Regions from separate parts of the Rhizobium brockwellii genome, predicted to be linked through region 3. Evidence: predicted binding sites of a transcription regulator. Region 3 holds the regulator's gene; each other region holds the start of a gene.

Evidence for each region. The regulator LexA, encoded in region 3, represses DNA repair genes until DNA is damaged. The targets are predictions, from matches to a motif close to TGTTCNNNNTGTGTTCNG.
Region 1: the regulator LexA is predicted to act here: its motif matches at 4,318-4,335, upstream of RLCC275e_RS14445 (ribonuclease T2 family protein).
Region 2: the regulator LexA is predicted to act here: its motif matches at 7,811-7,828, upstream of RLCC275e_RS23420 (YifB family Mg chelatase-like AAA ATPase).

The regions. Positions count from the first base shown of each region.
Region 1 covers NZ_CP053439.1:2,888,346-2,898,659, forward strand. The annotation lists gene metF (methylenetetrahydrofolate reductase [NAD(P)H]) at 1-627, opposite strand, end outside; gene RLCC275e_RS14435 (ArsR/SmtB family transcription factor) at 629-1,654, opposite strand; gene ettA (energy-dependent translational throttle protein EttA) at 1,816-3,465, opposite strand; gene RLCC275e_RS14445 (ribonuclease T2 family protein) at 3,564-4,304, opposite strand; gene RLCC275e_RS14450 (alpha/beta fold hydrolase) at 4,461-5,390, shown strand; gene RLCC275e_RS14455 (DMT family transporter) at 5,424-6,380, shown strand; gene caiB (succinate--glutarate CoA-transferase) at 6,407-7,609, shown strand; gene RLCC275e_RS14465 (thiamine pyrophosphate-binding protein) at 7,623-9,281, shown strand; gene RLCC275e_RS14470 (RidA family protein) at 9,328-9,672, opposite strand; gene RLCC275e_RS14475 (protein tyrosine phosphatase family protein) at 9,745-10,083, opposite strand; gene RLCC275e_RS14480 (DUF4432 family protein) at 10,155-10,314, opposite strand, start outside.
Region 2 covers NZ_CP053439.1:4,794,352-4,804,665, reverse strand. The annotation lists gene RLCC275e_RS23460 (GNAT family N-acetyltransferase) at 1-341, shown strand, start outside; gene RLCC275e_RS23455 (Lrp/AsnC family transcriptional regulator) at 348-812, opposite strand; gene RLCC275e_RS23450 (DMT family transporter) at 912-1,826, shown strand; gene RLCC275e_RS23445 (Dps family protein) at 1,863-2,381, opposite strand; gene RLCC275e_RS23440 (LysE family translocator) at 2,614-3,231, shown strand; gene cysK (cysteine synthase A) at 3,377-4,339, shown strand; gene RLCC275e_RS23430 (hypothetical protein) at 4,727-5,710, opposite strand; partial or broken gene RLCC275e_RS23425 (magnesium chelatase domain-containing protein) at 5,834-6,131, opposite strand; gene RLCC275e_RS23420 (YifB family Mg chelatase-like AAA ATPase) at 6,143-7,675, opposite strand; gene gshB (glutathione synthase) at 7,908-8,855, opposite strand; gene RLCC275e_RS23410 (ABC transporter permease) at 9,002-10,024, opposite strand; gene RLCC275e_RS23405 (sugar ABC transporter ATP-binding protein) at 10,008-10,314, opposite strand, start outside.
Region 3 covers NZ_CP053439.1:1,787,827-1,798,140, forward strand. The annotation lists gene RLCC275e_RS09100 (ComEC/Rec2 family competence protein) at 1-2,431, shown strand, start outside; gene lexA (transcriptional repressor LexA) at 2,412-3,131, opposite strand; gene RLCC275e_RS09110 (VOC family protein) at 3,329-4,225, shown strand; gene kdsA (3-deoxy-8-phosphooctulonate synthase) at 4,222-5,067, shown strand; gene eno (phosphopyruvate hydratase) at 5,205-6,479, shown strand; gene RLCC275e_RS09125 (FtsB family cell division protein) at 6,616-6,936, shown strand; gene pdhA (pyruvate dehydrogenase (acetyl-transferring) E1 component subunit alpha) at 7,082-8,128, shown strand; gene RLCC275e_RS09135 (pyruvate dehydrogenase complex E1 component subunit beta) at 8,144-9,535, shown strand; gene RLCC275e_RS09140 (pyruvate dehydrogenase complex dihydrolipoamide acetyltransferase) at 9,551-10,314, shown strand, end outside.

The DNA of each region.
Region 1 (10,314 bases), 1.1 Mb from region 3:
CGGCATGATGCCGGGCACAACAGGGATCGAGATGCCGGCGCCGCGCACTCGCTCCAGGTAACGCTCGAAATTGTCGTTGTCGAAGAAGAACTGCGTCAGTGCCCGGTCGGCGCCATTGTCGGCCTTGCGTTTCAGCATGTCGATATCGGCCGCCGTGTCGAGGCTCTCCGGGTGTTTTTCCGGATAGGCGGAAACCGAAATCTCGAAATCGCCGATTTCCTTCAGGCCGGCCACCAGCTCCGCCGCATTGGCGTAACCGCCGGGATGCGGCTGGTAGGGCGCGCCGGCGCCGCCGGGCGCATCGCCGCGCAGCGCCACGAAATGCGTCACGCCGGCTTTGCGGAACGTGTCGACCACCTGATGCGTCTCTTCCTTCGTCGCGCCGACGCAGGTGAGATGCGAGGCGGTGGCAAGCGGCGTCTGCGACAGGAACCGCGTGACCGTGGTCAGCGTCGGCGCTTTGGTGGTGCCGCCGGCGCCATAAGTCACCGACACGAAATCCGGGTCCCAATCCTGCAGCTGGCTGACGGTATGCCAGAGCTGCCCTTCCATCTCCTCCGATTTCGGTGGGAAGAATTCGAAGGAGACCCTGATGTTGCGGTCCCGCGCTTCGTTTTTCAAAACCATGTCATACCCTCCCGGCAAATGTAGGTTCGGCACCTTCGCTCGCCTGCGAAGCCATAAGGCGCCTCGGATCGCGCGCGAGCCAGACGGTGACCGTCAACCCCTGCCCGCTTTGCTGACCCGGATGAAGATCGACGACCTGCTCGACGTCGAGCCCGCTCTTGCGCAGCCAGTCGGACATTGCCTGGTGCGAAAAGCCGAGACGGACATGCGCATGCTCGTCGCGGAGATATTCGAGCGTGTGCGGCGCAAGGTCGATGACCACGAGCCGGCCGCCCGGCCGGAGCATGCGCGACGCTTCGGCGATCGCAATATCCGGCTGATCGAAGAAATGCAGCACCTGATGGATTGTCACCAGATCGAAGTCCTGTCCCTCGAACGGCAGGTTCAGGATATCGGCGTGCCGCACGGTGGCCTTGGTGATGCGGGATTTGTCGAGATTGGCGCGTGCCACGCTCAGCATATCGCGGCTGGCATCGACGCCGGTCGCGCGGCGGTAGAGCCCGGACAGGAGTTCGAGGATGCGGCCGGTGCCGGTGCCAAGATCGAGCAGCGAGTCGATCGGCTGGCTGCCGAGCAGCCGGATGACGGCAGCGTCGACCTCCTCATCGGCCGCATGCAGGCGGCGAAGTTCGTCCCATTCGGCCGCGTTGCGGCTGAAATAGGCCTGTGCCCGCTCGGCGCGCTGGCGCTTGACCAGCGAAAGCCGTTCGCCGTCGCGAAGGATGGTCGGATCGTTCTCGGAAACATGCTTCAGCAACGCCCGCACCAGCATGGCGGCCTTACCGTCCTGCTTGAGGCGGAAATAGGCCCAGGCGCCTTCCTGGTAGCGTTCGATCAGTTCGGCCTCGCCGAGCAGCTTCAGGTGGCGGGAGATGCGGGGCTGGGATTGGCCGAGAATTTCGGTAAGATCGGTCACCGTCAGGTCGCCGCCGTCAAGAAGCGCCAGAAGACGCAGGCGCGTGGGCTCGCCGGCCGCCTTCAAGACGTCCACCAGCGCATCCAGTCCAAGCTTCAAGGGTTCGCTCATCTTCGATCCAATCAAGATATAAAGATATCTTTATGTGATTTGAAAAGCGGTGGCAAGCGACAATTCGCACTCTCCGCGGAATTGGCTGCTCAGATTGCGACAAGGCGTGACATGAAAAAGCCCCGGCGAACCGGGGCTCTCGTGATCGAGAAACAGGTGGATCAGCGTGTCAGGCGCTTGTGAGCCTGGCTGCCCGGGTTTAGGGCATCGGGGCCAAGGCGGCGCACCTTGTCCTGCTCATAATCCTCGAAGTTGCCTTCGAACCATTCGACATGGCCGTCGCCTTCGAAAGCGAGGATATGCGTCGCCAGACGGTCGAGAAACATGCGATCATGGCTGATGATGATGGCGCAGCCGGCAAAGTTCTCCAGCGCGTTTTCCAAGGCACCCAGCGTTTCCGTATCGAGGTCGTTGGTCGGTTCGTCGAGCAGCAGAACGTTGCCGCCGGCCTTCAGCATCTTGGCAAGGTGAACACGGTTGCGCTGACCACCAGAGAGATTGCCGACCTTCTGCTGCTGGTCGCCGCCCTTGAAGTTGAAGGCGCCGCAATAGGCACGGGAGTTCATGTCGAATTTGCCAAGCTTGATGATTTCGGCGCCGCCGGAGATTTCCTCCCAGACCGTCTTGTCGGCCACAAGGGTGTCACGGCTCTGGTCGACATAACCGAGATGCACGGTCTCGCCGATGCGGATCGAACCGCCATCCGGCGTTTCCTGGCCGGTGATCATTCTGAATAGCGTCGTCTTACCGGCGCCGTTCGGGCCGATGATGCCGACGATGCCGCCTGGCGGCAGCTTGATCGACAGGTCGTTGATCAGCGTGCGGCCCTCGAAGCCCTTTGTGATGCCGTCCATCTCGATGACCACTTGGCCGAGGCGCTCGCTGACCGGGATGATGATCTGTGCGTCGCCGGGACGCTGCTTCTCGGCGGCATCCACCAACTGCTCGTAGGACTTGATACGCGCCTTAGACTTGGCCTGACGGGCCTTCGGGCTGGAAGCGATCCATTCCTGTTCGCGGCTGATCGCCTTCTGGCGCGATGCGTCTTCGCGGCTTTCCTGCAGCATCCGCTTGGCTTTCGCCTGCAGGTAGGCCGAATAGTTGCCTTCGTAGGGAATGCCACGGCCACGGTCGAGTTCGAGGATCCAGCCGGTGACGTTATCCAGGAAGTAGCGATCGTGGGTAATCATCATCACGGCGCCCGGATAGTCGCGCAGATGTTTTTCGAGCCAGGCGATGGTTTCGGCGTCCAGGTGGTTGGTCGGTTCGTCGAGCAGCAGCAGATCCGGCTGCGAAAGCAGCAGGCGGCAGAGCGCGACACGGCGTCGCTCACCACCCGAAAGGCTGGTGACATCGGCGTCACGCGGCGGGCAGCGTAGCGCTTCCATCGCCATTTCGACCCGGCTTTCCAGATCCCAGAGGTTCTGGCTGTCGATGACGTCCTGAAGCTTGGCGCCCTCTTCCGCCGTCTCGTCGGAATAGTTCATCATCAATTCATTGTAACGATCGAGGACGGCCGTCTTCGAGGCAACGCCTTCCATGACATTCTCGAACACCGTCTTGTTGGGATCGAGATGCGGCTCCTGCTCCAGATAGCCGACGGTCGCACCTTCGGCGAGCCAGGCTTCGCCGGTATACTCCTTGTCCTGGCCTGCGATGATGCGCAGCACGGTGGATTTACCAGCGCCGTTCGGACCAAGAATACCGATCTTGGCATCCGGGTAGAACGAAAGGTGGATATTCTCCAGGATCTTCTTGTTGCCATAGGCCTTGTTGAGGCCGGACATATGATAGATGAACTGACGTGCCATGCTGCGCTGCTCCGGGCGGGAAACTTTGATTGTGCCGCTATGTAAGCGAAACAGCGCTTGCGGGCAACGCCGAAACCCGGTTTACTCAGGATTTCCGGTCAAAAGCCCGCAGCATCGACGACGCCCTCGTCACAGCCGAACGACGTTTTTCCAGCGCCCTGGATCAGGTCGGCGAGGCCGGCACTTTTCGCCGATGCCGCTCCGGCGGCTTCCGAAAGCCCGATCGTCAGCTCGCTGATCATCCTGATATTGCCGGCTCGTCGGCAGCTCATCTTGACACGATCGCCGGCACCCGGCCCGAAGCTCTTGTCGAAAGCCGCCTTGATCGCTTCGGCCTTGACCGGCTTGCCGATATTGGCAGCGAAGAGATCGCGCACGGCCGACGCGTTGAGTGCGCCCACGAGATGCATGCCGACGCCGAAATAGTCGTCGGCGCTCATCTTCGTGCAGGTGCCATGCTTCACCCATTCATGCCGTTCCAGCCCGGACTGCGTGCCGGGCATCGCCTTTGCGAGCGCCGCCTGCGTCTCCGCCGCAAGCGTGACCTCCGGCAGCTTGTTCCAGTCGCCATCCTTGTCGGCGGCCTTCTGCTCGGCGCTCACGCCGCAATAATCCTGCCGCATCGGCCATAGCCCGTGCAACGAGAAGTTTGTCGCATCATGGCGCTCCGTGGCCTGCGTAGCGCATTCAGGCTTCTTCTGATTTGTCTGGCAAAAAGCCGGCTGCCAGCTTGCCGCCAGAATGAAGCGGGTGCGCCCGCCAGCCTCCTGCGCCATGGCAGCGCCGGCAACAACCATCGACACGGCGAACGACAAGGTACGCAACTGCATGCTGCTCATCTCAACCCCCAAAAAGAACAATACAGGAACAAATAAGCATCAAATTCAAAAGGCCGCAACCCTGAATCGCAACAAGGCCGCAAATTGTTATCAGATAATCTAACGCCGATGTTGCAATTGCCCAGCGTTCTGGTCTGTTGCCGCCGGGAGGACCACATGTTTTCTGAAACGCAAAGGCTCGCCGTATCAGGGGCGTCGCTGGCCTGTCACCATGCCGAGGCCATCACCCCCGCACGCGGTATCCTGCTGATATCCCATGGCTTGGCCGAACATTCGAAACGATACCGCGTCTTTGCCGAGACGATGGCGGCACGCGGTTATCATGTCTATGCCCATGATCATCGAGGGCACGGCGAGACGACGGCACCCGATGCGCCGATCGGCCGCTTCGCCCAGCGCGGCGGGGTCGAAAGGGTGATCAGCGACGTCATCGTCATGCGCGGCCATGCAGCCTCCCGCTATCCCGGCCTGCCGGTGATCCTCTTCGGCCATTCGATGGGCGGCCTTATCGCCCTCAATGCTGCCGTCACGGCTCCGGCCGACTTCCACGCTGTCGCCATTTGGAATTCGAATTTCGCCGTCGGTCTTGCCGGCCGCGCCGCCCAGGCGATCCTGCTTGCCGAGCGCATGCTGAAGGGCTCCGACGTGCCGAGCGGCTTGCTGCCGAAGCTCACCTTCGGCGCCTGGGGCAAATCCATTCCCGGCCGCCGCACCGAGTTCGATTGGCTGTCGCATCGTCCTGATGAAGTCGAAAAGTATGTCGACGATCCACTCTGCGGCTTCGACGCCTCAGTCTCTCTCTGGCTCGATCTCTTCGAGCTGACCTTCCGCGCGCCGCAGAAAATCCATCTCGACCGGCTGCCGCGGGATATGCCGATCCATCTGGTCGGTGGCGGAGAGGACCCGGCGACGGAGCGTGGAAAAGCCGTGCACTGGCTGTCAAACCATTTGAAAGGCCAAGGCTTCTCCCGTATCAGCACTGAGATATATCAGGACATGCGCCACGAAACACTGAATGAGATCGGCGCGCATGCGGCGATCTCAGCCTTCGCGGACTGGTGCGACAGGGCCGTCGCAAGATCCTGAGCGACCAATATCCTTAGTCACAGGGATTTCATCATGAACAGCACCTCCGCCCGCCCCCTTTCGTCCGCCTCCGACGTGACGATGGGGCTTGTGCTGATGTTTATCTCGGTGATGTTCTCGCCGCTCATCGATATTTTCGCCAAGCTTGCCATCGTCACAGTCCCGTCCGCGGAGATCACCGCCGGCCGCTTTGCCGTACAGGCGATCTGCATGCTGCCGATTGTGATATGGCGGCGCAGCTTCGCCGATTTTTCCTGGCGCCAGAACCTGTTCCATGCCATCCGCGGCGCGATCATCACTGTCTCGATGATCTCCTTCGTCACCACGCTGAAATACATGGCGGTCGCCGACGCGATTGCGATCTTCTTCGTCGAGCCGATCATTCTGACGATCCTCGGCGGCATTTTCCTGAAGGAGACGATCGGCTGGCGGCGCTATAGCGCCTGCGGCGTAGGCTTCTTCGGGGCGATGCTGATCATCCAGCCGAGTTTCGAAGAAGTCGGCTACATCGCGCTTCTGCCTGTCGTCAGCGCGCTTTGCATCGCCATCTTCGTGCTGATGACCCGCGTCCTCTCCCATAGGGAAGACCCTTGGGCGATGCAGTTCCAGATGAGCATCTGGGGCCTGCTCTTTTGCGCCATCCTGCTTTTCCTGGGCCAGGGAACCGGCTCCGATATCTTCGATCCGGTCATGCCGGATGGCCGCGCCTGGTTCTATGTCGCTGGCGTCGGCGCCATGGCCGCGATATCGGGCATCCTCGGCGTCTACGCCTATCGCGCAGCACCAGCCTCGACGCTCGCACCGCTGCAATATTTCGAGATCGTCTCGGCGACGATCTTCGCCTGGCTGGTCTTTGGCGACTTCCCGGATGCGGTCAAATGGCTCGGCATCATGATTATCATGGCGTCGGGCTTCTACATTGTTTGGCGTGAGCGCCGCTTTGCATCGAAACCGGTATCCGGTACATCTGAGGCGACGCTGGCGCCCTAGATCTAAGAACGAGAGCCCGGAGGAACATGACGGAGACCGTGACGAAAAAACCGCCGCTGGCCGGCATCCGGGTGATCGAGCTTGCCCGTGTGCTCGCCGGCCCTTGGGCGGGACAGATGCTCGCCGATCTCGGCGCCGACGTCATCAAGGTCGAAAATCCCGACGGCGGCGACGATACGCGCCAATGGGGGCCACCCTTCGTCCAAGGCGCCGACGGCGAAAATCTCTCGGCCGCCTATTACCACGCCGCCAATCGCGGCAAGCGCTCCGTCACCGCCGACCTGAAGAGTGCCGAAGGCCAGGAACTCGTCCGCGGCCTCGTCTCCACCGCCGACGTGGTGATCGAGAATTTCAAAGTCGGCGGCCTCGTCAAATACGGGCTCGATTATGACAGCCTGCGCAAGGTGAACCCGAAGCTCGTCTATTGCTCAATCACCGGCTTCGGCCAGAACGGCCCTTATGCCAGCCTCGCCGGCTACGATTATATCGTCCAGGGCATGTCCGGCTTCATGTCGATTACCGGGGAGCCGGGCGGCCAGCCGATGAAGGCAGGCGTCGCTATCGCCGATATCTTCACCGGCATCTATGCCGTCTCGGCGATCGAAGCCGCCCTGATCCACGCTCTGAAGTCAGGCGAAGGCCAGTTGGTCGACATGGCCCTGCTCGATGTGCAATCGGCCGTGCTCGCCAATCAGAACATGAATTACCTGGTCTCCGGAGAGGCGCCGACCCGCCTCGGCAATGCCCATCCCAATATCTCGCCTTATGAGGTCGTGCCGACGGCGGATGGCTATCTCATCCTCGCGATCGGAAACGACGGACAGTTCCGCCGCCTCTGCACTATCCTCGGCCTGGAGGCCATCGCCGGTGACGAGCGTTTCGCCACCAACAAGGCCCGTGTCGGCAATCGCGGCGAAGTACGCCGCCTCATCTCCACCGAGACGCTGAAATGGCAAAAGGCGGATCTATTGACGGCCTGCGAGGAGAACGCGGTTCCATCAGGCGCCATCAACACGATCGAGGAAATGTTCGCCCATCCGCAGATACAGGCCCGCGGCCTACGCATCGACCTTGCGGATGCCGCCGGCACCGTGATCCCAGGGGTCAGAACGCCCGTGGTGCTGTCGGAGACGCCGCTGCGTTACGTCAGGCCGAGCCCGCGCCTCGGTGAACACCAGGCAGAAATTCTGGCGGAACTCGCCGAGCGTGAGAGGGAGATATCGTCATGAAGAAGGCATCGTCATGAAAAAAACCGGCGGGGAACTGATCGTAGAGGCGCTGAAGGCGAACGGCGTCAAGCGTCTCTCCTGCGTGCCCGGCGAGAGCTTTCTCGCCGTGCTCGACGCGTTGCGCGACAGCGATATCGACGTCCTCGTCTGCCGCCAGGAGGGCGGAGCGGCGATGATGGCGGATTGCTGGGGCAGGTTGACCGGCGAACCGGGCATCTGCATGGTGACCCGTGGCCCCGGCGCCACCAACGCCTCCGCCGGCCTGCATATCGCCAAGCAGGACTCGATCCCAATGATCCTGTTCATCGGCCAGGTGCAGCGCGAAGCACGCGAACGCGAAGCCTTCCAGGAGGTCGAGTTCCGCCGCGCCTTCACCGAATTCGCCAAATGGGTGGGCGAGATCGACGATGCCGCCCGCATTCCCGAGTTCGTCACCCGCGCCTTTGCGGTCGCAACCTCCGGCCGTCCCGGCCCGGTCGTGCTGACGCTGCCGGAAGACATGCTGCGCGATGAAGTCGAGGCACCGCGCGCCAAGCACTATGCCAACGCCGAGGCCCATCCCGGCCGCCGCCAGATCGACGATCTCTATCTCCGCTTGCTGAAGGCGGAGCGGCCGATGGTGATCCTTGGCGGTACGCGCTGGGATGCCGATGCTGTCGCCGATTTTCAAAGCTTCGCCGAGCGTTTTCAACTGCCCGTCGGCTGCTCCTTCCGCCGGCAGATGCTGTTCGATCATCTTCATTCCTCTTATGCCGGCGATGTCGGAATCGGCATCAATCCGGCATTGGCAAAAGAGATCAAGGAAAGCGACCTGCTGATCCTGCTTGGCAGCCGCATGTCGGAAATGCCGTCCTCGTCCTATACGCTGATCGATATTCCCTACCCCCAGCAATCGTTGGTGCACATCTATCCCGACCCTTCTGAGCTCGGCCGCGTCTATCGCCCGGATCTTGCCATCTGCGCCGCACCTGCCGATTTCGTCGCCGCACTCGCCGATCTGGAAGCGCCGGCCGAACCGCACTGGACCGCGCGCACCGCGCGCCTGCACCAGGCCTATTTCGCCTGGTCGACGCCGCCGTCGACAGGTCCGGGCGCCGTCCATATGGGGCCGATCATGGAATGGCTGGAGGCCAATACCGGGCCGGAGACGATCTTCACCAATGGTGCGGGCAACTACGCCACCTGGGTGCACCGCTTCCATCGTTTTCGCCGTTTCAACACGCAGGCCGCACCCACCTCCGGCTCGATGGGTTACGGCCTGCCGGCGGCGGTGGCCGCCAAGCGGCTGTTTCCCGAGCGCGAGGTCATCTGCTTTGCCGGCGACGGCTGCTTCCTGATGCACGGCCAGGAATTCGCCACCGCCATCCGCTACGGCCTGCCGATCATCGCAGTCGTCGTCAACAACGGCATCTACGGCACGATCCGCATGCATCAGGAGCGCGAGTATCCTGGCCGCGTCAGCAGCACCGATCTGACCAATCCCGATTTCGCGGCCCTTGCCCGTGCCTATGGCGGCCACGGCGAGACGGTGGAAACGACAGCGGATTTCGCCCCGGCCTTCGAGCGGGCACGCGCCAGCGGCAAGCCCGCAATCATCGAGGTCAAGCTCGATCCCGAAGCGATCACGCCGACACGCACGCTCTCCGAAATCGCGCAAACAAAAAGCCGGTGAGCACGCGCAGGTGCTCACCGGCTTCAGGTAATCGCAATGGTGCGACTTAGTCGAGTGCGGCCGTGATGATGAACTCGACCTTGTATTTCGGCGCAGCGAGCTTGGCTTCGCTGGTGGCGCGGGCCGGCGGATTGGCCGGGTCGATCCAGCCTTCCCAGACGGCGTTCATCTCGGCGAAATCGGCGATATCGGACAGATAGATGATCGTCTGCAGGATCTTCGACTTGCTGCTGCCTGATGCAGCCAGCAGGCGGTCGACTTCTGCAAGCGAAGACTTGCACTGATCGGTAACGCTTTCGCCCTCGCCGACCTGGCCTGCGAGATAGACCGTGTTGCCGTGAATGACGGCGCCGCTCATGCGCGAGCCGACGTCGATACGCTTGATGCTCATTATAGTCTCCTGAGTGAATGGAAGGTGAAGGCGTTGAGGTTCAACGTCGGAAAATCGGCGCCCGGAACGGGCTCAATTGCGGATATGGTGGGTCTTCTGGTAAATCGCCGTCGAGCGTGCCCCGGAACGGCAATAGCCGAGCATCGGCCGCGGGAATTCGTCGAGCGCGTCGACCATGCCCTGCACGGCTTCCTCGGTCACGCCCATCGGCCCCACAGGCACGTGGGCGATATTCAGGCCGAGTTCCTTGGCGCGCGCCTCGATAACAGAGAACGACGTCTGGTCGGGACTTTCGTGGTCGGGGCGGTGGCAGACGATCGATTTGAACCCCAGCGCCTTGATCTCGTCGAGCTCCTCAAGCGTGATCTGGCCCGAAACCGAATATTCATCGTCGATCTGGCGAATATCCATCGTCTTGTCTCCTCAAAAATCGTGGGCTGAAGGTCTACGACGGAGGTCTGCCAGCGTCAACAACACTTCGCTCACAGGAAGGCAAAGGTCAGCGCATAGCTGCGGCTCTCGCCGGGCGCCAACATATTGAACTCACCGGCGGCCTCGAGCTCGTCGCGCGAGATCCAGCGATGTGAAACCGGCTCGATGCCGATGATGTGGGCCGGCGCCTTCTGGTTCCGCCAGACCTGT
Region 2 (10,314 bases), 1.8 Mb from region 3:
TCACGGACAATGCAGCGATGTTTCTGATCAACACCCAACTCGATCCCGATGTCCGCATCAGCTTCCTGGAAGACAAACAGGCGGTGATTGCCTGGAAGATCGATGAGGCGGGCCGCTTCAGCCTTCTCGACGTCGTGGCGGCGGAGATGCCCTCGCTTGCCGCGATCCTTGGCGGACTGGAGATCGTGCCCGCCTCCGTCGAGGTGCTGTTCCGTCCCGACAAGCTCAGCTGGGAGGGTGTTCCACATCAGTTGGAAAGCGGCACGAGGCTGATGCTGCGCGGGCTCAGCGATGCCACCCCGGATTTTCCGGCGATGTTGTCGCCGATGGCGGAATTCTAGACCCCCCTATTTCCGGCGGGAAAGCGGCGGCAGGCGGCGCTTGACGGGCGAGGCTTTGATCATCGCGGTGTTGGTCTCCGCCCTTTCGGCAACCCGGTCGAGGATGCCGTCGAGGTCGGCCATGGAGCGGATGACCAGGCGGGCGATGAAGCAATCATCACCCGTCACCTTGTCGCATTCGATGATTTCGGGAATTTCCTGGATGATCCGCTCGACGATGTGCAGCTGTCCCGGCAGCGGACGCACGCGCACGATGGCCTGCAGAGGATAACCGACGGCGGCGGGATCGAGGTCGATGGTGAAGGCCTTGATAACGCCGCGCTCCTCCAGCCGGCGCAGGCGCTCGGCGGCACTCGGCGAGGACAGGCCGACCTGCTGGGCCAGTTCCTTCAGCGAGATCCGCGCATTGCCGGCCAGCGCCTCCAGAATGGCCTGATCGATTTCGTCGAGCGATTGCACATCATTAGCCACAGCGAGACATTCTCCTCTTATGATTAGGCCGTACCCATCATCTTCCTTCTTATCCTTATATAAAATCGCCTCTGGACGCAATATTCTTATGTCACCGAAATGGAGGCAATCATGGGCAGCGACATCAAAAGAGGCACGGCGGAAATGACGGCAGCGATGCTGATCTCGGGGACGATCGGCTGGTTCGTCGTCATGTCGGGCCAACCCGTCAGCGGCGTGGTCTTCTGGCGCTGCGTGTTCGGCGCGCTCACTTTGCTCGTCATCTGCGGCGCTCTCGGTCTGCTGCGGCCCGGCATCATCACGCTGCGCGCCTTCGGCATCGCCATTTTCGGCGGCATCGCCATCGTCTTGAACTGGCTGCTGCTGTTTGCCTCCTATTCGCATGCGACGATCTCGATCGCGACCACTGTCTATAACACCCAGCCTTTCATGCTGCTCGTGCTCGGCGCGCTCTTCCTCGGCGAGAAGATCACCGCCACCAAGCTGTTCTGGCTGACACTCGCCTTCGCCGGCATGATTGCCATCGTCGAGGCAAAACCGGAGACAGGCGGGGCGACATCTGACGGATACGGCCTCGGCATCCTGATGGCGCTCGGTGCGGCCTTCTTCTATGCGCTCGCAGCCCTTGCCGCGAAATGGCTGAAAGGCACGCCGCCGCATCTGATCGCGCTCATCCAGGTCGCAACCGGCATGCTGATGCTGGCGCCGATGACGGACTTTTCGCATCCGCCCGGCGATGTCAGGTCCTGGGCGATCCTGGTGACCGTCGGCGTCGTCCATACCGGACTGATGTATGTGCTGCTCTACGGCGCGATCCAGAGGCTGCCGACGCATCTCACAGGCGCCCTGTCGTTCATCTATCCGATCGCGGCAATCCTCGTCGACCGGCTGGCCTTCGGCCACGCACTGCAGCCGATGCAGATCGCCGGCGCGGCGATCATTCTCCTTGCCGCCGCCGGCATGAATCTCGGCTGGACGCCGCGCTGGCTGCGGCCGCGGGCGCTGGAGAGCTAAGAACCGGGCATGACGGACATGCCCGGTCTGCCGATGTTATTTCTGCGGGCGCGTCGTTTCGAACAGGAACCAGGTGCGGCGCTCGCCCTCGTCGATCCAGTTCTCGATCAGGCTGGCGGTTGCGACGTCATTATGCTCGTCGCAAAGGCCATGCACCTCGCGCAGCAGCGAAACGAGCTGAACGTTATCCTCGCGCAGTTCCGACAACATGTCCTCGGGCGTGACGAAATCCGCGTCATTGTCCAAAAGGCGCTGCTGACGAGCGATCTGGCCGATGGAGCGCAGCGTCGTGCCGCCGATCTTGCGGGCACGCTCGGCAATGTCGTCGGTCATCGCGAAGATCTGCTCCGCCTGTTCGTCGAGCAGCAGATGATAATCGCGAAAATGCGGGCCGGACATGTGCCAATGGAAATTCTTGGTCTTCACATAAAGCGTAAAGACATCGGCGAGCAGCGCGGTCAGCGCCGCCGAAATATCGGTAGTGGCGTTGGTCGACAGGCTGGACGGCGTCTTGAGTGGCGAAAGCCTGCGGGTTTCGGCTGGCGTATGGGACATTTAATCTCTCCTTGGTGATGAAAATCTCTAGCGCCACCGGCCGGGAAAACGCGGCGGGCCGCGCTGATCGCGCATTTGCACAAAGAGAAATAGCAAGGCCGGGTCGCTTTCCAAGTGGATCATGGTCTAGCAGACCTATTCCTTGTGGTTATGGACCGATCAGCGCCAAAGCATTGATGAGGAAGCGGCGCTTGCCTATAGATGGGCGGTGGAACCCCTGAGGGTTAAGAAGATGAGCCTTGCCGCCTTGCTGACCTATGCCGGAGCGCTGTTCATCGCCGCGGCCATTCCGGGACCCGGGATTACCGCGATCGTCGCACGGGCGCTCGGCTCGAATTTCCGCGAGACCTTCTTCATGGGTCTCGGCCTGGTGCTCGGCGACATGACCTATCTCACGTCGGTCATTCTCGGCCTTGCCTTCGTGGCGCAGACCTTTACCGAGGTGTTCATCGCCATCAAGATCGCCGGCGTCCTCTATCTCGGTTACATCGCCTGGAAACTCTGGACGGCGGGGCTGTTGCCGCAGGATATCGCGGCGCGGAAATCCACCAATATCGGCCTATCCTTCCTCTCCGGCCTGCTGGTGACGCTCGGCAATCCGAAGACGATGCTCTTCTATGTCGCCCTGGTGCCGACGCTGATCGATATCGGCAATATCGGCCTGCGAGACTATGCGCTCCTGCTCACCACCACCTTCGTGGTGCTGATCGTCGTGCTCGTGCCCTATATGCTGCTTGCCTCGCGGGCCCGCACGATGCTGAAGCAGCCGCGGGCCTTGCAGGCGCTGAACCGGGTTGCATCAGGCATCCTCGCCGGCACGGCCGCCTTCATCGCCACGCGGGCGGCCTGAAATAAACATTCGGCAAGAAACGGTTTTCAAAGGTTTTTTTCTCTCTTGATCGCTCCTCCAGGTCGAACGCGGTCTGGCCTAGACGGGCCTTTGACCCTATTCTCCCCCTCGATTTCAGGAGCAGGATTTCAAAGGGAGAGCACCCATGTCGCACAAGCCCGGCCGCGGCCGCATCTATTCCTCGATCACCGAGACCATCGGCGACACGCCGCTCGTGCGCTTCGACAAGCTGGCGCGGGAAAAAGGCGTCGTGGCGAACCTGATCGGCAAGCTCGAATTCTTCAACCCGATCGCCTCCGTGAAGGACCGCATCGGCGTCGCGATGATCGAAGGCCTCGAGGCGCAAGGCAAGATCACCCCCGGCAAGACGGTGCTGATCGAGCCGACCTCCGGCAACACAGGCATCGCGCTCGCCTTTGCCGCCGCCGCCAAAGGTTATCGGCTGATCCTCACCATGCCGGAGACGATGTCGGTCGAGCGCCGCAAGATGCTGGCGCTGCTCGGCGCCGAGCTGGTGCTGACCGAGGGACCAAAGGGCATGAAGGGCGCCATCGCCAAGGCGGAGGAACTGGCGTCCTCCCTTCCCGATGCCGTCATTCCGCAGCAGTTCGAAAATCCTGATAATCCGGAGATCCACCGCAAGACGACGGCCGAGGAAATCTGGAACGATACCGACGGCACGGTCGACATGGTCGTCTCCGGCATCGGCACCGGCGGCACGATCACCGGTGTCGGACAGGTGCTGAAGAGCCGCAAGCCCGAGATCAAGATCATCGCCGTCGAACCGGCCGATTCGCCGATCCTCTCCGGCGGCAATCCCGGCCCGCACAAGATCCAGGGCATCGGCGCCGGCTTCGCGCCGAAGATCCTCGATACCGGCATCTATGACGAGGTCGTCACCGTGACCAATGACGAGGCCTTCGAACAGGCGCGCCTGGTCGCCAGGCTCGAAGGCGTGCCAGTCGGCATCTCCTCGGGTGCGGCGCTGACGGCGGCAATCAAGGTCGGCATCCGTCCCGAGAACGCCGGCAAAAACATCGTCATCATCATCCCCTCCTTCGCCGAGCGTTACCTGTCGACGGCGCTGTTTGAAGGGCTTGGGAGCTGAGGCAGGGCTTTGACCGGGGGTCCCGGACGTTCATCTTCGCAGAGTCTAGGGGCGCTTTGGCGCGCCTATTTGCTACGCCACAGCCGTCAGTCTGTATCGCCGGCGATGCGGTAGGTGACCGCTTCTGTCATGCGGCCTTGGAGACGGATGGCTTATTGTCACGTCGTGCATCGAGCAAAACCACATCCGTATTATCCTCCAAACCAAGCCTGTTGAGGATGGCCTTCACCCTCACCAGCTCGGACGCGGTGAAGTAGATGATAGCCTTGATTGCATACCTCGCATCGCTCGCCGCTTGGCAAATCTCGGCCTGCTCATCCGCGTTTTGGCCTCCCCGATCATGGAGGGGTCCACCGGAGGGTTCTCGATGAAATCGTCCCGGGCCGCCTATATGGACTGCGTGCCAGCTACAGGGTTCTTTTCCCAATACGTCGGCAGATAGGACAGGAACAGTTCGTCCAATGCACGGCAGCGATATTTGAACCATTTTCGGGAGCGCTTTCCCCGGAAACCTTTCCAGCAATGCTGTTCCCAAAGCAATTTCTCAATCCTCAGCAAGGTAATCCAAAGGTATAGCAGGCCGTGGGCAAGTGTCGCCCTCGACGCCTCACCTACGTCTCCGAGCATCGCGAGCGGTCGAGAGTTTCCAGCAAAATCTTCTGGATGAGCGGCAACAATGTGAGCAACAAAATTCACATGAACGAAGTTGGAAAGCCACTGATACATATCCTTTCTGACTTCGTTCGGCGTCTGATCGATTGGGATGGAAAGCGGATCGTCGTCTTCCAGCAGCGAAACGGCAGCCCTAATTTTCGATGGAGATAGATGGCTTCTCCAGTGTTTGTAGCTCTCGTTAGGGTCTTCAAAGGACTTTATGAATTCTCGATACGTCGCTTCACTTGCCAAGACCATAATCAGCAAGTCCGCAGTCTCGATCACTCCTCTGAAGGCTGCTCGGGCCTGCCATTCGAATCCATGAAGAACCAGTAGACGAAAGGCCTGCATGGATTGGGCTAGGTTGGAGGCCAAAACATAGAAAACGGCATTAGGAGATGGCTGGACTGGTAATTGGGCTTCTGGCCATATCACTCGGCTTCGATGATGTGCATTCTTCAGCCCAAAGTGTGACAGGTCGCAGACCTGCAACAGCGCCAAATCATATAGGAGGCACAGGGGCTGTAGCGCTTGTTCAGCGGAATCATAGACGGTTTTACGATCCTGCCATATCGCTCCGAGGAAACCCGATATCTCATCTTCAATTGATTTTGCACTCTCGTCTGGGGATTCTCGTTGGCTCCTTTGTAAATCAGGGTGACTGGCTGCCGTGGCTTCGCATGCCGCTTTGAGCAGTTCATATTCCTCGGGTTCCACACTGAATCTCCGCATACAAATTATCTCGCCGCGAAACGACCGGTGACGGCGACCCACATCCATAAATTCTGAACGCTCAAATTGATAGATCGGCGACCTGCACGTCATGGGCTAACTAACCACGAGCGCATTGGCGCCGATCGTAGCCTGGCAGTGGGCCTCATATGGCGGCGATCCTTCCGTCGAGGTTGAGCTCGCCGACGACGACAAAATCCGACAGTGCATCGGCGGGAATAGCGCCGAGGGCAGCCATCAGGGCAAGGGCGATCGGCAGGTCGAAATGCGAGCCTTTCTTCGGCAGGTCGGCAGGCGCCAGATTGACCGTCACCCGCTTCGCCGGCAGCGCCAGGCCGGAGGCGTGGAGGGCGGCCTGCACGCGCTCGCGGCTTTCGGCAACCGCCTTGTCAAACAGTCCGACAATTGCCCCTTTTCTTACGCCGCCGCCGTCAACCTCTCACCCGCGATCCTGTAGGAGATCGCTTCGGCGAGATGGATGCGGCCGACCGTGGGCTTGCCGTCGAGATCGGCCAGCGTGCGGGCGACCTTCAGGACGCGGTGGTAACCGCGGGCGGAGAATTTCATCTTTTCGGCGGCATCGCGCAGCAGCTGCAGGCCAGGAGCATCGGGCTCGGCCAGTTTCTCGATCATCGCGGTGGAGCAGCGGGCATTGGTGCCGATGCCCTTTGCGCCGGTGCTTTCGAAGCGCTCCTGCTGGATATCGCGGGCGCGGGCGACGCGGCGGGCGACGTCGGCGCTGGTTTCGGCCGCCATCGGCCGGATGAGATCGGCAGCGGAGACGGCCGGCACATCGATGCGGATATCGATGCGGTCCATCAGCGGGCCGGAGATGCGGGCCTGGTAATCGCTCATGCAGCGCGGGCCGCGGGCGCAGGTATGGCCGGGCTCTCCCGCCATGCCGCAGCGGCAGGGGTTCATCGCCGCGATCAGCTGGAATTTGGCCGGATAGGAGACGCGGTGATTGGCACGCGCAATGACGCATTCGCCGCCTTCGAGCGGTTGGCGCAACGCATCGAGCGCCTGCGGCGTGAATTCGGGAAACTCGTCGAGAAAGAGCACGCCGTGATGGGCAAGCGAGGCTTCGCCCGGACGGGCGCGCAGGCCGCCGCCGACGAGGGCCGCCATGGTGGCGGAATGATGCGGGGTGCGGAAGGGCCTTCGATCGGAAAGCTTGCCGCCGGAGAGCTGGCCGGCGATCGAATGGACCATCGACACCTCAAGCAGCTCGGCGGCCGAAAGCGGCGGCAGGATCGATGGCAGCCTGGCCGCCAGCATCGACTTGCCGGAGCCCGGAGGGCCGACCATCAAGAGGTTATGACCGCCGGCGGCTGCCACCTCGAGCGCCCGCTTGGCGCTTTCCTGGCCCTTGATTTCGGCAAGATCCGGCAGGTTTGCGGCATTGGCGCGGATCGACGCCTCCGGCCGCGACAGGACCTGCGTGCCGCGGAAATGATTGGCGAGGGCAATCAGGCTACGGGGTGCGAGGATATCGACGTCCGAACCCGCCCAGGCGGCTTCGGCGCCGCTTTCGGCCGGGCAGATCAGCCCCTTGCCGAGCGCATTGGCGCCGATCGCGGCCGGCAGCGCGCCTGAGATGGCGGCGATCGTCCCGTCGAGATTGAGCTCGCCGACGACGACAAAATCCGACAGCGCATCGGCGGGAATGGCGCCGAGGGCGGCCATCAGCGCAAGGGCGATCGGCAGATCGAAATGCGAGCCCTCTTTCGGCAGGTCGGCAGGCGCCAGATTGACGGTCACGCGCTTGGCCGGCAGCGCCAGGCCGGAGGCGTGGAGGGCAGCCTGCACGCGCTCGCGGCTTTCGGCAACCGCCTTGTCAGGCAGGCCGACGATCTGCATCCCGACCTTGCCGGGAGCGACCATGACCTGGACCTCGACCGGCACACCTTCGATACCCTGAAATGCAACCGTACTGACACGCGCGACCATATGCCCATCCCTTGTCCCGCAAACTCTACCATACCGCCCTGCTGCCTTTATTCGAGGCATGTCGTGTTCCCAAAACCGCTGCACACTTTTGGGCGACATGCATTAAGGCCAGCGGTTGCAATCTGGCATGGACGCAGGAATAAAACAAGAACAATCAAAGAACGGAGTCAGGTATCCGCTGTGACCTTGGTTGTGCTCGGTCGCGGGACCAGAACGGTCATGGCCGGCTGGCTCAGCCGCGCTTGCGCTCGATCGCATCCCAAAGCAGGCTTGCTATATCGGCGCCGCCGAATTTCTTGACCTCGCGGATGCCGGTGGGCGACGTGACGTTGATCTCGGTCATGTAATCGCCGATCACATCGATGCCGACGAGCAGGAAGCCGCGCTCCCGCAGCGCCGGGCCGATGCGGGCGCAGATTTCCTGTTCACGCGCCGTCAGCTCGGTCGCCTCGGCGCGGCCGCCGACATGCATGTTGGAGCGGCTGTCGTGTTCGGCCGGCACGCGGTTGATGGCGCCGGCGAATTCGCCGTCGACCAGGATAATGCGTTTGTCACCCTTGCGCACGTCGGGCAGATATTGCTGGGCAATGAAGGGCTCGCGGAACAGCTGGCCGAACATTTCGAGCAGCGAAGAGAGATTGCGGTCGTCGCGGGTCGAATGGAAGACACCGGCGCCGCCATTGCCGTAAAGCGGCTTGAGGATGATGTCGCCCATCTCGTCGCGGAAACGGCGGATCTCGGCGGCATCCTTGGTGATCAGCGTCTTCGGCATCAGATCGGAGAATTCGGTGACGAAGATCTTCTCCGGCGAATTGCGCACCCAGGCCGGATCGTTGACGACGAGCGTCTTCGGATGGATGCGCTCGAGCAGATGCGTCGAGGTGATATAGGCCATGTCGAAGGGCGGGTCCTGGCGCAGCAGCACGACATCCATGGTCGCGAGATCGACGCGCTCCGGCGCGCCAAGCTCGTAGTGATCGCCCTTGAGGTCGCGCAGCACCATCGGCTCGACGCTGGCATAGAGCTTGCCGTCACGGAAGCTCAGGCGGTCGGGGGTATAATGGAAGAGCTTGTAGCCGCGCGCCTGGGCTTCCAGGCTCATGGCGAAGGTGGAATCACCTGCGATATTGATGCCTGCGACATGGTCCATCTGGACCGCTACATTGGTGATCTTGGCCATTTCCATCCCTCGCTGAATGCCGGACAGATGTAGGTCGGCCAGATATCAAACGCAACGGTCAATCAAGGGCTTCCGGCACTGGAGCATTTTTGCTTTTGCGCAATTCCAGACGCAAAACCGCTGCACACATTTGCTGGAATTGCTTTTCACCGCGTTTCGAGTTTCCGCATCAACCGGCCGCGATAGCTGTCGAGAATGACGGCGAGCACGATAACGGCGCCGATAACGATCGGCTTGATATTGTCGTCAGCGCCCAAGAGCTGCAATCCCGTCGACAGCACCTGCAGAATGCAGGCGCCGACCAGCGTGCCGACAATCGAGCCTTTGCCGCCCGAAAGGCTGGTTCCGCCGATAATGACGGCGGCGATCGCATTCAACTCATAGCCGATGCCGGCAACCGGGCTGCCGACATTGAGACGGAGCAGATAGACCATGGCTGCAATGCCGGCCGTCAGCCCTGAGATCGTGAAGACCGCAATCTTGTACCGTTTCGGCTCGTGCCCCGACAGCCGGACAGCCTCTTCATTGGTGCCGATCGCGAAGACGAAGCGCCCGAAGACGGTGTAGCGCAGCACGAACCAGCCGATGAGGACGACGACGATCGCAATCAGAAAGATAGACGGAAATATGCCCCAGAAGATCAGGTTGCCGAAATCGACGAAAGGCTGAGGCAGGCCGGTGATGGTGGAATTGTCGCTGACCACGCGCGCCAGGCCGCTGGCGACGTTCAGCATGCCAAGGGTGACGATGAAGGACGGAAGCTTCCACTTCTCGCAAATCCACCCGTTGACGGCGCCAAGGATGGCACCCGTGCCCATCGACGCAAGACATGCGAGAACAATCGCCTGCCATGGCGAAAACGCCGGATTGATCATGATCGTCGCACCGATCACCGTGCAAAGGGCAAGCAGCGACCCGACCGAGAGATCGATGCCGCCAACGAGGATGACGAAGGTCATGCCGGCAGCAAGCACGGTGTTGATGGCAATCTGCACGAAGATCTTCAGGAAGTTCTCCGGCGTTGCGAAATAAGGCGCCGTCGCCGAGAAAAACGCCAGGATCAGAATGAGGGCAATGGCGACGCCTGCCTCCTTCAGCGAGATCCGGACAAGCTTGTCCCAGACGCTCACCTCTTTCGCCTCGGTCTGTTTTTCAATGTTGGCGGACACGACTGTACTCCTTGTAGGCGAGCGAAAGGATCCTGCTCTCGTCAAACTGTTCCCGAACTATTTCGCCCGATATCTTGCCGTCGGAGAAGACGATGATGCGATGGCAAATGCCCATGAGCTCCGGCAGATCCGACGATACGACCAGAACGCCTTTTCCTTCGGCCGCAAACTTCCACAGAAGCTCGTAAATCTCGGCCTTCGCACCGACGTCGATTCCACGGGTCGGCTCATCGAAAATCAGCACCTTGGGGCCGCGGAACAGCCATTTTGCAATGACGACTTTTTGCTGA
Region 3 (10,314 bases):
GCAGGAGTTGACGACAGTCGAATTGCGGCCGGAAGCAGGCGCCAGCCTTGCCGACACCGCCGGTTTTTCTCCGCCTGCCGTGGTGACTTGGCCGGCAAGGACGCAGTCGGCGACACCGTGGCGCCACCGGCTGCCGGCAGCAGCCTCGCAATCGCTGCGTGCCGGCATGCGCATGCTGAGCGAAGAAGCGGACCATGGCCGCCTGCTGCTGTTCTCGCCGGTCTTCCTCGGCGCCGGCTCAGCCTTCTGGTTTCTTGCGGCATCGGACTTCCCCCTCGTTGCATCGCTGCTCTGCCTGTTGGTGCTGACCGTGGCGGTTCTCATCGCCAGCCGCAGCCGGGCGGCGTTGCGGGCAACGCTGATGGCGCTTTCGCTCGTGGCCTGCGGCATGGTCTCGGCGCAGTTCGAGAGCCGGCGGGCTTCGACCGTGATCCTCGATTCATCAGTGACGACGACGGTGACCGGCCGCGTCGAGCGGCGCGAAGGCGACGGTCGCGGGCGGTGGCGCTATATTCTTGCCGTCACCGGCACGGAGGCACCGGAGGTGAAGCGGCCGCCGGCGCGTATAACCGCGATAGCCCGCGGCGCGGACGCGGCCTTCGAGATCGGTGACATTATCACCGGCAGGGCACGGCTGACGCCGCCGGCAGGGCCAGCGCTTCCTGAGCTCAACGACTTCTCCTTCGGTGCCTATTTCGACGGCATCGGCGCCAACGGCTTCTTCTACGGTGCGCCGACCAAGGTCGATTTGCAGGCAGGTCCGCAGGCCGCCAGATCGACGGTGGAAGCGTTGCTTGAAGGGCTCTACCGGCTGCGCAGCGGCATTGGCGACCGGATAAGATCGATCCTGCCCGGCGACACCGGCGCTTTTGCCGCTGCACTCGTGACGGACGAGCGGCGCGCCATTTCGGATGCGACGACGGAGGCGCTGCGCCAGTCTGGTCTGGCTCATATCATCGCCATCTCCGGTCTCAACATGGCGCTGTCGGCCGGCATCTTCTTCGTCGGCTTCCGGATGCTGCTCAGCCTCTTTCCCGGCATTGCTGAAGCCTATCCGACGAAGAAGATCGCGGCAGCCGGCGCGCTCATCGCGGTCACCGCCTATTTCCTGATCTCCGGCTTTGCGGTCTCTGCCGAACGCGCTTTCATCATGATGGCCATCATGTTGATTGCCGTCTTCTTCGACCGGCCGTCGATCAGCCTGCGCAATGTCGCGCTCTCGGCGCTCGTCATCCTCGCCATTTCACCCTCCGAGGTCTTGGGGCCGAGTTTCCAGATGTCCTTTGCCGCGACATTGGCGCTGGTATCGGGCTATCAGCTGTGGAAGGACCGGCGCGTCCGCGAAAACGCCTTTCTAAAGCTGTCGATCATCAGGCCCTTCGTTACGGTTGCGGGCTTCTTCGGCGGCGTCTTCCTGACCTCGCTGATCGGTGGTTTTTCCACCGCGCTGTTTTCGATCGAGCATTTTCATCGCTTGACCGCCTATGGCCTGCCGGCAAACCTCGCGACAATGCCGATCATCTCCTTCATCATCATGCCGGCCGGCCTGCTGGCGATGCTGCTCATGCCCTTCGGTCTGGACGTTTTGCCTTGGAAGGTCGTCGGATTCGGCCTCGATCTGGTGATCGCGGTCGCCAAGACGGTGTCCGGCTGGGGTGGCAATATCGACGTCGGCCGCTTGCCCGCATGGTATTTCGCGGTCGCCGTGGCAGGCTTTCTGCTGCTGACGCTGCTCCGCACCCGGTTGCGCCATGCCGGCACATCGATCATCGCGGTCGCAACGCTCATCCTGCTGCTTCTACCGGTTCCCCGGCCGCCGGATCTGGTGATTTCGGAGGATGGCAGTCTCGTCGCGGTGGTCGAGGCGGCAGCAATGGCTTCCAACCGTGAAAGACCACCGGATTTCATCTTCGACCAGTGGCAGAGAGCGCTGGTCCTGCCGAAGCATGACCCGCCGAAGATGCTGGATGGTCCTGCTATCCCTCCGGTGGGAGAAGACCACCGCGTCAAGCTTTCCCGCGATCAGCAGAACGAAGCGAGGTCCGCGATGCGGGCGGCCGCAGCGGCCGGTGAAGCAAACCGCTTTTCCTGCGTCAAGAAGGCCTGGTGCACATCAAGGCTTGGCAATGGTCGTGTGGTTGCTGTCATCGACAATGCCGCCTATCTCGGCCCGGCATGCGACGCGGCCGATATCATCGTGACGTCGGTCCGCCTGCGTTTCAACAGCTGCCGCTCAGGTGCGACGCTCTTCACCGGCGAGACGCTGCGCAGGGCCGGATCCGTCGAGTTGCGCTTCACGGACGCCGGCCTGGAGGTCGCAACCGCATTCGACGCATTGTCGCGACCATGGATGCGCCATCGCGCCTATGACTGGCGCAGCAACAGCTTTACCGAATCCGGCCTAACCGATGTCAGTGATAGCGGCGAATGAGGCCGACGAGTTTGCCCTGCACCTTGACGCGGTCCGGCCCGAAAATCCGGGTCTCGTAAGCCGGGTTGGCCGCTTCCAGCGCGATCGAGGCACCCTTGCGGCGGAAGCGCTTCAGTGTCGCCTCTTCATCGTCGACGAGAGCAACGACGATGTCGCCAGGACTTGCGGTGCTGCCATTGCGGATGATCACGGTGTCGCCGTCGAAGATGCCGGCGTCGATCATCGAATCGCCCTTGACCTCCAGCGCATAATGTTCACCGGAACCGAGCATGTCGGCCGGAACGACGATGTCGTGGGTGTTGTTCTGGATCGCCGAGATCGGCACACCGGCAGCGATTCGCCCCATGACCGGCACGGAGACCGAGTTGCCGTTGTCGGCGACGGGTTTTGCGGGAGCAGGGGAGGCGATCGGCTGAGGTTTGCCGAGGCTGCCCTCGATGACGCTCGGCGAAAAGCCGCGCCGCGGCTGGATGCTGGGGCTGTAGGCCTCCGGAAGTTTGATGACCTCAAGCGCGCGGGCGCGGTTCGGTAGGCGGCGAATGAAGCCTCGCTCCTCGAGCGCCGTAATCAGGCGATGAATCCCGGACTTCGAGGCGAGGTCCAGGGCATCCTTCATTTCATCGAAAGATGGCGGAACGCCGGATTCTTTCATGCGCTCATGAATGAAAAGGAGAAGCTCCTGTTGTTTGCGCGTGAGCATCGACGTTGTGACCTCGTGATTGAAACAAATCCAGAACAGACACTATATGTTCCATATGTGTTCCGCAAGTAGCTAAATTTCCGTAAAACTTGGCGCCAACTCGTTGAGATTTTTATTTTCATTCGCCGGATTGGCAAACAAGTCTTGCCTTGGGCGGCACTCTCACACATCTCTGCCGTCTCAGGAGAGGGGATATCATGAACGAGCATTCCGCCAAACCGCACCCGCTGGATCATGTCGTACTGCCGGTCGTCAATATCAATTTGGCGCGCGAGAGGCTCGGCAAGCTCGGCTTCACCGTTGCCGCCGATGCGCGCCATCCCTTCGGAACGGAGAATGCCTGCGTCTTCTTCGCCGACAAGACCTATCTGGAGCCGCTCGGGATTGCGAGTGTCGAGGAGAGCGAGGCATCGGCGCGCCAAGGCAATGTCTTCACCGCCCGCAACCGGGCGTTCCGCTTCCGCTGCGGCGCGGAGGGGCTTTCGGGGCTGGCTTTCGGCAGCAAGGATGCCGGCATCGATCATCAGAATTTCGTCGGCAACGGATCGAGCGCCGGAGAGATTCTGCAGTTCACCCGGCCGATGACGATGCCGGACGGTACCGAGACGATTGCCGGCTTCAAGCTAGCTTTTGCCGGCGACCTGCGCGCGCCTGATCTCCTGCTATTTACCGTCGAGCGCGTCAATCCGCTACCGGCCGACCGCGCCGCGCTGGAGACGCATGCCAACGGCGTCACCGGCATAGTCGAGATCGCGCTTTGCGCGCCGGAACCGGCCGCCTTCGCCGCCTTCGTCAGCTTCGCCGTGGCGCAATCGGCAGTCGAGAAAACCGGTTTCGGCGTCAATATCGCGGCGTCGAATGCAAAAATCAACCTGATGACGCCGGAAGGGCTGGAGGCCTATTTCGACATCTCCGGATCATCCGCAGATCGCGGCCTGCGCGGCCGGGCAATCCTCTTCACTGTGGCCGATCTTGCCGTGACAGAAGCGCATTTGGCTGCTAACGGGGTGACATACGCGCGCAAGAACAATCGCATTCTGGTGAAGCCCGCGCCCGGGCAGGGCACGCTCTTCGCCTTCGAGGAAACACGATGAGCACTGATACGAATTCCGAAGTCAGGATCGGTGAAGGCGAAGGCCAGGTCACCTTTTCCAATACCGGCCGCCTGTCGCTGATTGCCGGTCCCTGCCAGATGGAGAGCCGCGACCACGCCTTCATGGTTGCCGGCACGCTGAAGGAGCTTTGCGGCAAGCTCGGCATCGGCCTCGTCTACAAGAGCTCCTTCGACAAGGCGAACCGCACCTCGCTGTCGGCCGAACGCGGTATCGGGATCGAAAAGGGCATGGAGGTCTTTGCCGACCTCAAGAAGGAATTCGGCTTTCCCGTCTTGACCGACGTTCATACCGCCGAGCAATGCGCGGAGGTGGCAAAGGTCGTCGATGTCCTGCAGATCCCTGCCTTCCTCTGCCGCCAGACCGACCTTCTCATCGCCGCCGCCAAGACCGGCCGCGTCGTCAATGTCAAGAAAGGCCAGTTCCTTGCTCCCTGGGATATGAAGAACGTTCTGAAGAAGCTCAACGCCAGCGGCAATCCGAACGTGCTGCTGTGTGAGCGCGGCGCCTCCTTTGGTTACAATACGCTGGTTTCCGACATGCGCTCACTGCCGATCATGGCGGCGATGGGCGCGCCCGTTGTCTTCGATGCCACCCATTCCGTGGCGCAGCCGGGCGGGCAGGGCGATTCCTCCGGCGGTCAGCGGGAATTCGTGGAAACCCTGGCGCGCGCAGCAGTGGCTGCCGGTATTGCCGGCGTCTTCGTCGAAACCCATCAGGACCCCGACAATGCCCCTTCCGACGGCCCGAACATGGTCTATCTCAAGGACATGCCGCGGCTTCTCGAAAAGCTGCTCGCCTTCGATGCGGTCGCCAAGGCTTGACGTTCAACAGTCTGACATGATCGTGCTATAGGCCAAATCCGAACGCTGGTGCGAAGGCTATTGCAGCATTGTAATTTGCACGCCTTCGACTAAGACAGGTTTCGAACCATTTATCACCCACCGAGCAGGAAGAACCCATGACTGCAATCACCGATATCATCGCCCGCGAGATTCTCGATAGCCGTGGCAACCCCACCGTCGAAGTCGATGTCTATCTCGAAGATGGCAGCATGGGCCGCGCGGCCGTCCCCTCGGGCGCCTCGACGGGCGCGCATGAGGCGGTCGAGCTGCGTGACGGCGGCAAGCGCTATCTGGGCAAGGGCGTCGAAAAGGCGGTCGAAGCCGCCAACACCGAGATCTTCGACGCGATCGGCGGCATCGACGCCGAAAACCAGATCCAGATCGACAACATCATGATCGAGCTGGACGGCACGCCGAACAAGTCGCGTCTCGGCGCCAACGCCATCCTTGGCGTGTCGCTCGCCGTCGCCAAGGCTGCTGCCCAGGCGTCCGGCCTGCCGCTTTACCGTTATGTCGGCGGCGCTTCCGCCAGCCTGCTGCCGGTGCCGATGATGAACATCATCAACGGCGGCGCCCATGCCGACAACCCGATCGATTTCCAGGAATTCATGATCCTGCCGGTCGGCGCCGATTCGATCGCCGAAGCCGTGCGCATGGGTTCGGAGGTGTTCCACACGCTGCGCAAGGAACTTGCCGCGCAGGGCCATAACACCAATGTCGGCGACGAAGGCGGCTTCGCACCGGGCCTGAAGAGCGCGCCGGAAGCTCTCGACTTCATCATGAAGTCGATCGAGAAAGCCGGCTACAAGCCGGGCGACGACATGTGCCTCGGCCTCGACTGCGCCTCGACGGAATTCTTCAAGGACGGCAAATACGTACTCGAAGGTGAAGGCCGCACGCTGGAATCGGGCGCCATGGCCGAATACCTGGCCGAGCTCGCCGCCAAGTATCCGATCATCTCTATCGAGGACGGCATGGCCGAAGACGACTGGGATGGCTGGAAGACGCTGACCGACCTGGCCGGCAAGAAGACCCAGCTCGTCGGCGACGATCTCTTCGTCACCAACTCCGCCCGTCTTCGCGACGGCATCCGCATGGGCGTCGCCAACTCGATCCTGGTCAAGGTCAACCAGATCGGCACGCTGACGGAGACGCTCGATGCCGTCAACACGGCGCACAAGGCGGCCTATACCGCCGTCATGTCCCACCGCTCCGGCGAGACCGAAGATTCGACCATCGCCGATCTCGCTGTTGCCACCAACTGCGGTCAGATCAAGACCGGCTCGCTGTCGCGTTCCGACCGTCTTGCCAAGTACAATCAGCTGATCCGTATCGAAGAAGGCCTCGGCCCGCAGGCCCAGTATGCCGGCCGGTCGATCATTCGCGGCTGATCGGATCTGATTTTCAACGGCTTGACCCGCGCCTCCCGGCGCGGGTTTTTTGTTGCCCGTTTTTTAGAGTCAACGAACGGTTAATCTCTGCGCGTTAGATTGAACGAATTGGTAATGCGTTCAAGAGCATGCGTGTATGTGGACAAAGCATCATAAGAAGAGAAAGATCGGTCGCTTCGTCATTCCGGCCATGACGGTCGCCTTCCTCTCCTATTTCGGTTATCATTGCATTCATGGCGATTACGGCCTGCGCGCGACGGAGGCGTTCGAGCATCAGCGTGTGGCGCGTGAAAAAGAGCTTGCAGTCTTGAAGGCGAAGCGCGAACATCTGGAAAATCAGGTCGCGCTCTTGAGTGACGGCTCGCTCGACAAGGATATGTTGGACGAGAAAGCGCGTTATCAGCTCAATATGTCGCGCGCCGACGAGATCGTCGTATTCAACCACTATTCCAATTAACCGGAAACAGGTTAATTGTAGTTTTCGTAGTTTTTCCAATAATTTAGCACCGAATACGAGCCATGCAATTATGGCATTGCTGTGGTCATATTTCTTCCCTATGGTACGCGCCACCAAGAAACGACAAACCCATAGGGAGGGTTGAATGGCGCCGCGAAAGACCGCGACCGTTTCCAGCCGCAAAACTGCAGCAAAACCGGCAGCCAAAGCATCGAATGGAGGCCCGGTAGCCGACTTCGATCGCAATGAAGAGCTGAAGGCTTATCGCGAGATGCTGCTGATCCGCCGCTTCGAGGAGAAGGCCGGCCAGCTTTACGGCATGGGCTTCATCGGCGGCTTTTGTCACCTCTACATCGGTCAGGAAGCTGTCGTCGTCGGCATGCAGATGGCGCAGAAGGATGGCGACCAGGTCATCACGGCCTATCGCGACCACGGCCATATGCTGGCAACCGGCATGGAAGCGCGCGGCGTTATGGCGGAACTGACCGGGCGCCGCAGCGGCTATTCCCACGGCAAGGGCGGCTCGATGCACATGTTCTCGAAAGAGAAGCATTTCTACGGCGGTCACGGCATCGTCGGCGCCCAGGTCTCGCTCGGAACGGGTCTTGCCTTCGCAAACCGCTACCGCGGCAATGACAATGTCTCCATCGCCTATTTCGGTGACGGCGCTGCCAACCAGGGGCAGGTCTACGAGAGCTTCAACATGGCTGCTCTCTGGAAGCTGCCGATCGTCTATATCGTCGAGAACAACCGTTACGCCATGGGCACCTCGACCGCCCGCGCCACCGCGCAGTCGAATTACTCGCTTCGCGGATCCGGTTTCGGCATCCCCGGCATTCAGGTCGATGGCATGGACGTCCGCGCAGTCAAGGCGGCGGCCGACGAGGCGCTCGAGCATTGCCGTTCCGGCAAGGGCCCGATCATTCTCGAAATGCTGACCTATCGTTATCGCGGTCACTCGATGTCCGACCCGGCGAAGTATCGCTCCAAGGACGAAGTGCAGAAGATGCGCTCCGAGCATGACCCGATCGAACAGGTTAAGGCACGCCTCGTCGAAAAGGGCTGGGCTTCCGAAGACGATCTGAAGGCGATCGACAAGGATGTTCGCGATATCGTCGCCGACAGCGCCGATTTCGCCCAGGCCGATCCGGAGCCGGATGCATCCGAACTCTATACCGACATTCTGCTCTAATCGGGGAGGGAACCCATGCCTATCGATATCCTCATGCCCGCCCTCTCTCCGACCATGGAAGAAGGCACACTGTCCAAATGGCTGAAGCAGGAAGGTGACAAGGTCACCTCAGGCGACGTCATCGCCGAAATCGAAACCGACAAGGCGACGATGGAAGTCGAAGCCGTCGACGAAGGCGTCATCGGCAAGCTTCTGGTTCCTGCCGGAACCGAAGGCGTCAAGGTGAACGCCAAGATCGCCGTTCTTCTGCAGGACGGTGAATCCGCATCCGACATGTCTGCGTCCGCTCCGGCAGCAGCGCCGGCTGCTGCACCGCAGGCCGCGCAGGAGGAAAAGCCGGCTGCCGCAACTCCGGCATCCGCATCCGTTCCCGCCGAGCCGAAAGCCCAGGTGCAGAACGATCCGGAAATCCCGGCCGGCACCGAAATGGTGTCGACCACCGTGCGCGAAGCGCTGCGCGACGCCATGGCCGAGGAAATGCGCGCCGACGAAAACGTCTTCGTCATGGGCGAGGAAGTCGCCGAATACCAGGGCGCCTACAAGGTCACGCAGGGGCTGTTGCAGGAATTCGGCCCCCGCCGCGTCGTCGATACGCCGATCACCGAGCATGGCTTTGCCGGCGTCGGCGTCGGTGCCGCAATGGCCGGCCTTCGCCCGATCGTCGAATTCATGACCTTCAACTTCGCCATGCAGGCGATCGACCAGATCATCAACTCCGCTGCCAAGACGCTCTATATGTCCGGCGGCCAGATGGGCGCTCCGATCGTCTTCCGCGGCCCGAATGGTGCAGCGGCCCGTGTCGGCGCCCAGCACAGCCAGGATTATGCAGCCTGGTACAGCGCCATTCCCGGCCTGAAGGTCGTCATGCCCTACACGGCATCCGACGCCAAGGGCCTGCTGAAGGCTGCGATCCGCGATCCGAACCCGGTCATCTTCCTCGAAAACGAAATTCTCTACGGCCAGCACTTCGATGTGCCGAAGCTCGATAATTTCGTTCTGCCGATCGGCAAGGCCCGCATCCATCGTCCCGGCAAGGACGTCACCGTGGTCTCCTTCGGCATCGGCATGACCTATGCGATCAAGGCTGTCGCCGAACTCGAAAAGCTCGGCATCGATGTCGAACTGATCGACCTTCGCACTATCCGCCCGATGGACCTGCCGGCTGTTATCGAATCGGTGAAGAAAACCGGACGTCTCGTTACCGTCGAGGAAGGCTATCCGCAGTCCTCCGTGGGCACCGAAATCGCCACCCGCGTCATGCAGCAGGCCTTCGACTATCTCGATGCGCCGATCCTGACGATCGCAGGCAAGGACGTTCCGATGCCTTACGCCGCCAATCTCGAAAAGCTCGCCCTTCCGAACGTCGGCGAAGTGGTCGATGCGGTGAAGGCTGTTTGCTACAAATAAGGGGAGGGTGTTTCGATGCCGATCAATATCACGATGCCCGCCCTCTCTCCGACCATGGAGGAAGGCAACCTTTCCAAATGGCTGGTCAAGGAAGGCGACAAGGTCAAGTCTGGCGATGTGATCGCCGAGATCGAGACCGACAAGGCGACGATGGAAGTCGAAGCCGTCGATGAAGGCACGGTCGCCAAGCTCGTCGTCGCCGCCGGCACCGAAGGCGTCAAGGTCAATGCGCTGATCGCGGTTCTCGCCGCCGATGGCGAGGATGTCTCCGCTGCCGCAAGCAGTGCGGGTTCCGCTGCTCCGGCACCGAAAGCTGACGGTGCAGCCGCGCCGAAGGCCGAAGCTGCACCGGCTCCGGCCCAGTCTACTCCGGCTGCGGCACCTGGAGCCGCCGCTGCACCCGCATCGGTGTCATCTGATGGCAGCCGCGCCTTCTCTTCGCCGCTTGCCCGCAGGCTGGCCAAGGAAGCCGGTATCGACCTTTCGGCAGTCGCAGGCTCCGGCCCGCACGGCCGCGTCGTCAAGAGCGACATCGAAGCCGCCGTTGCCGGTGGTGGCGCGAAGGCCGCAGCCCCTGCCGCTGCGGCTTCCGCTCCGCAAGCCTCCGCGGCTCCGGCTCCGGCCGCCGCTGCCCCGAAGGGCGCTTCCGAGGAGGCCGTGCTCAAGCTCTTCGAACCGGGCTCCTACGAGCTCGTGCCGCATGACGGCATGCGCAAGACGATCGCCAGGCGCCTGGTCGAATCCAAGCAGACGATCCCGCATTTCTACGTCAGCGTCGA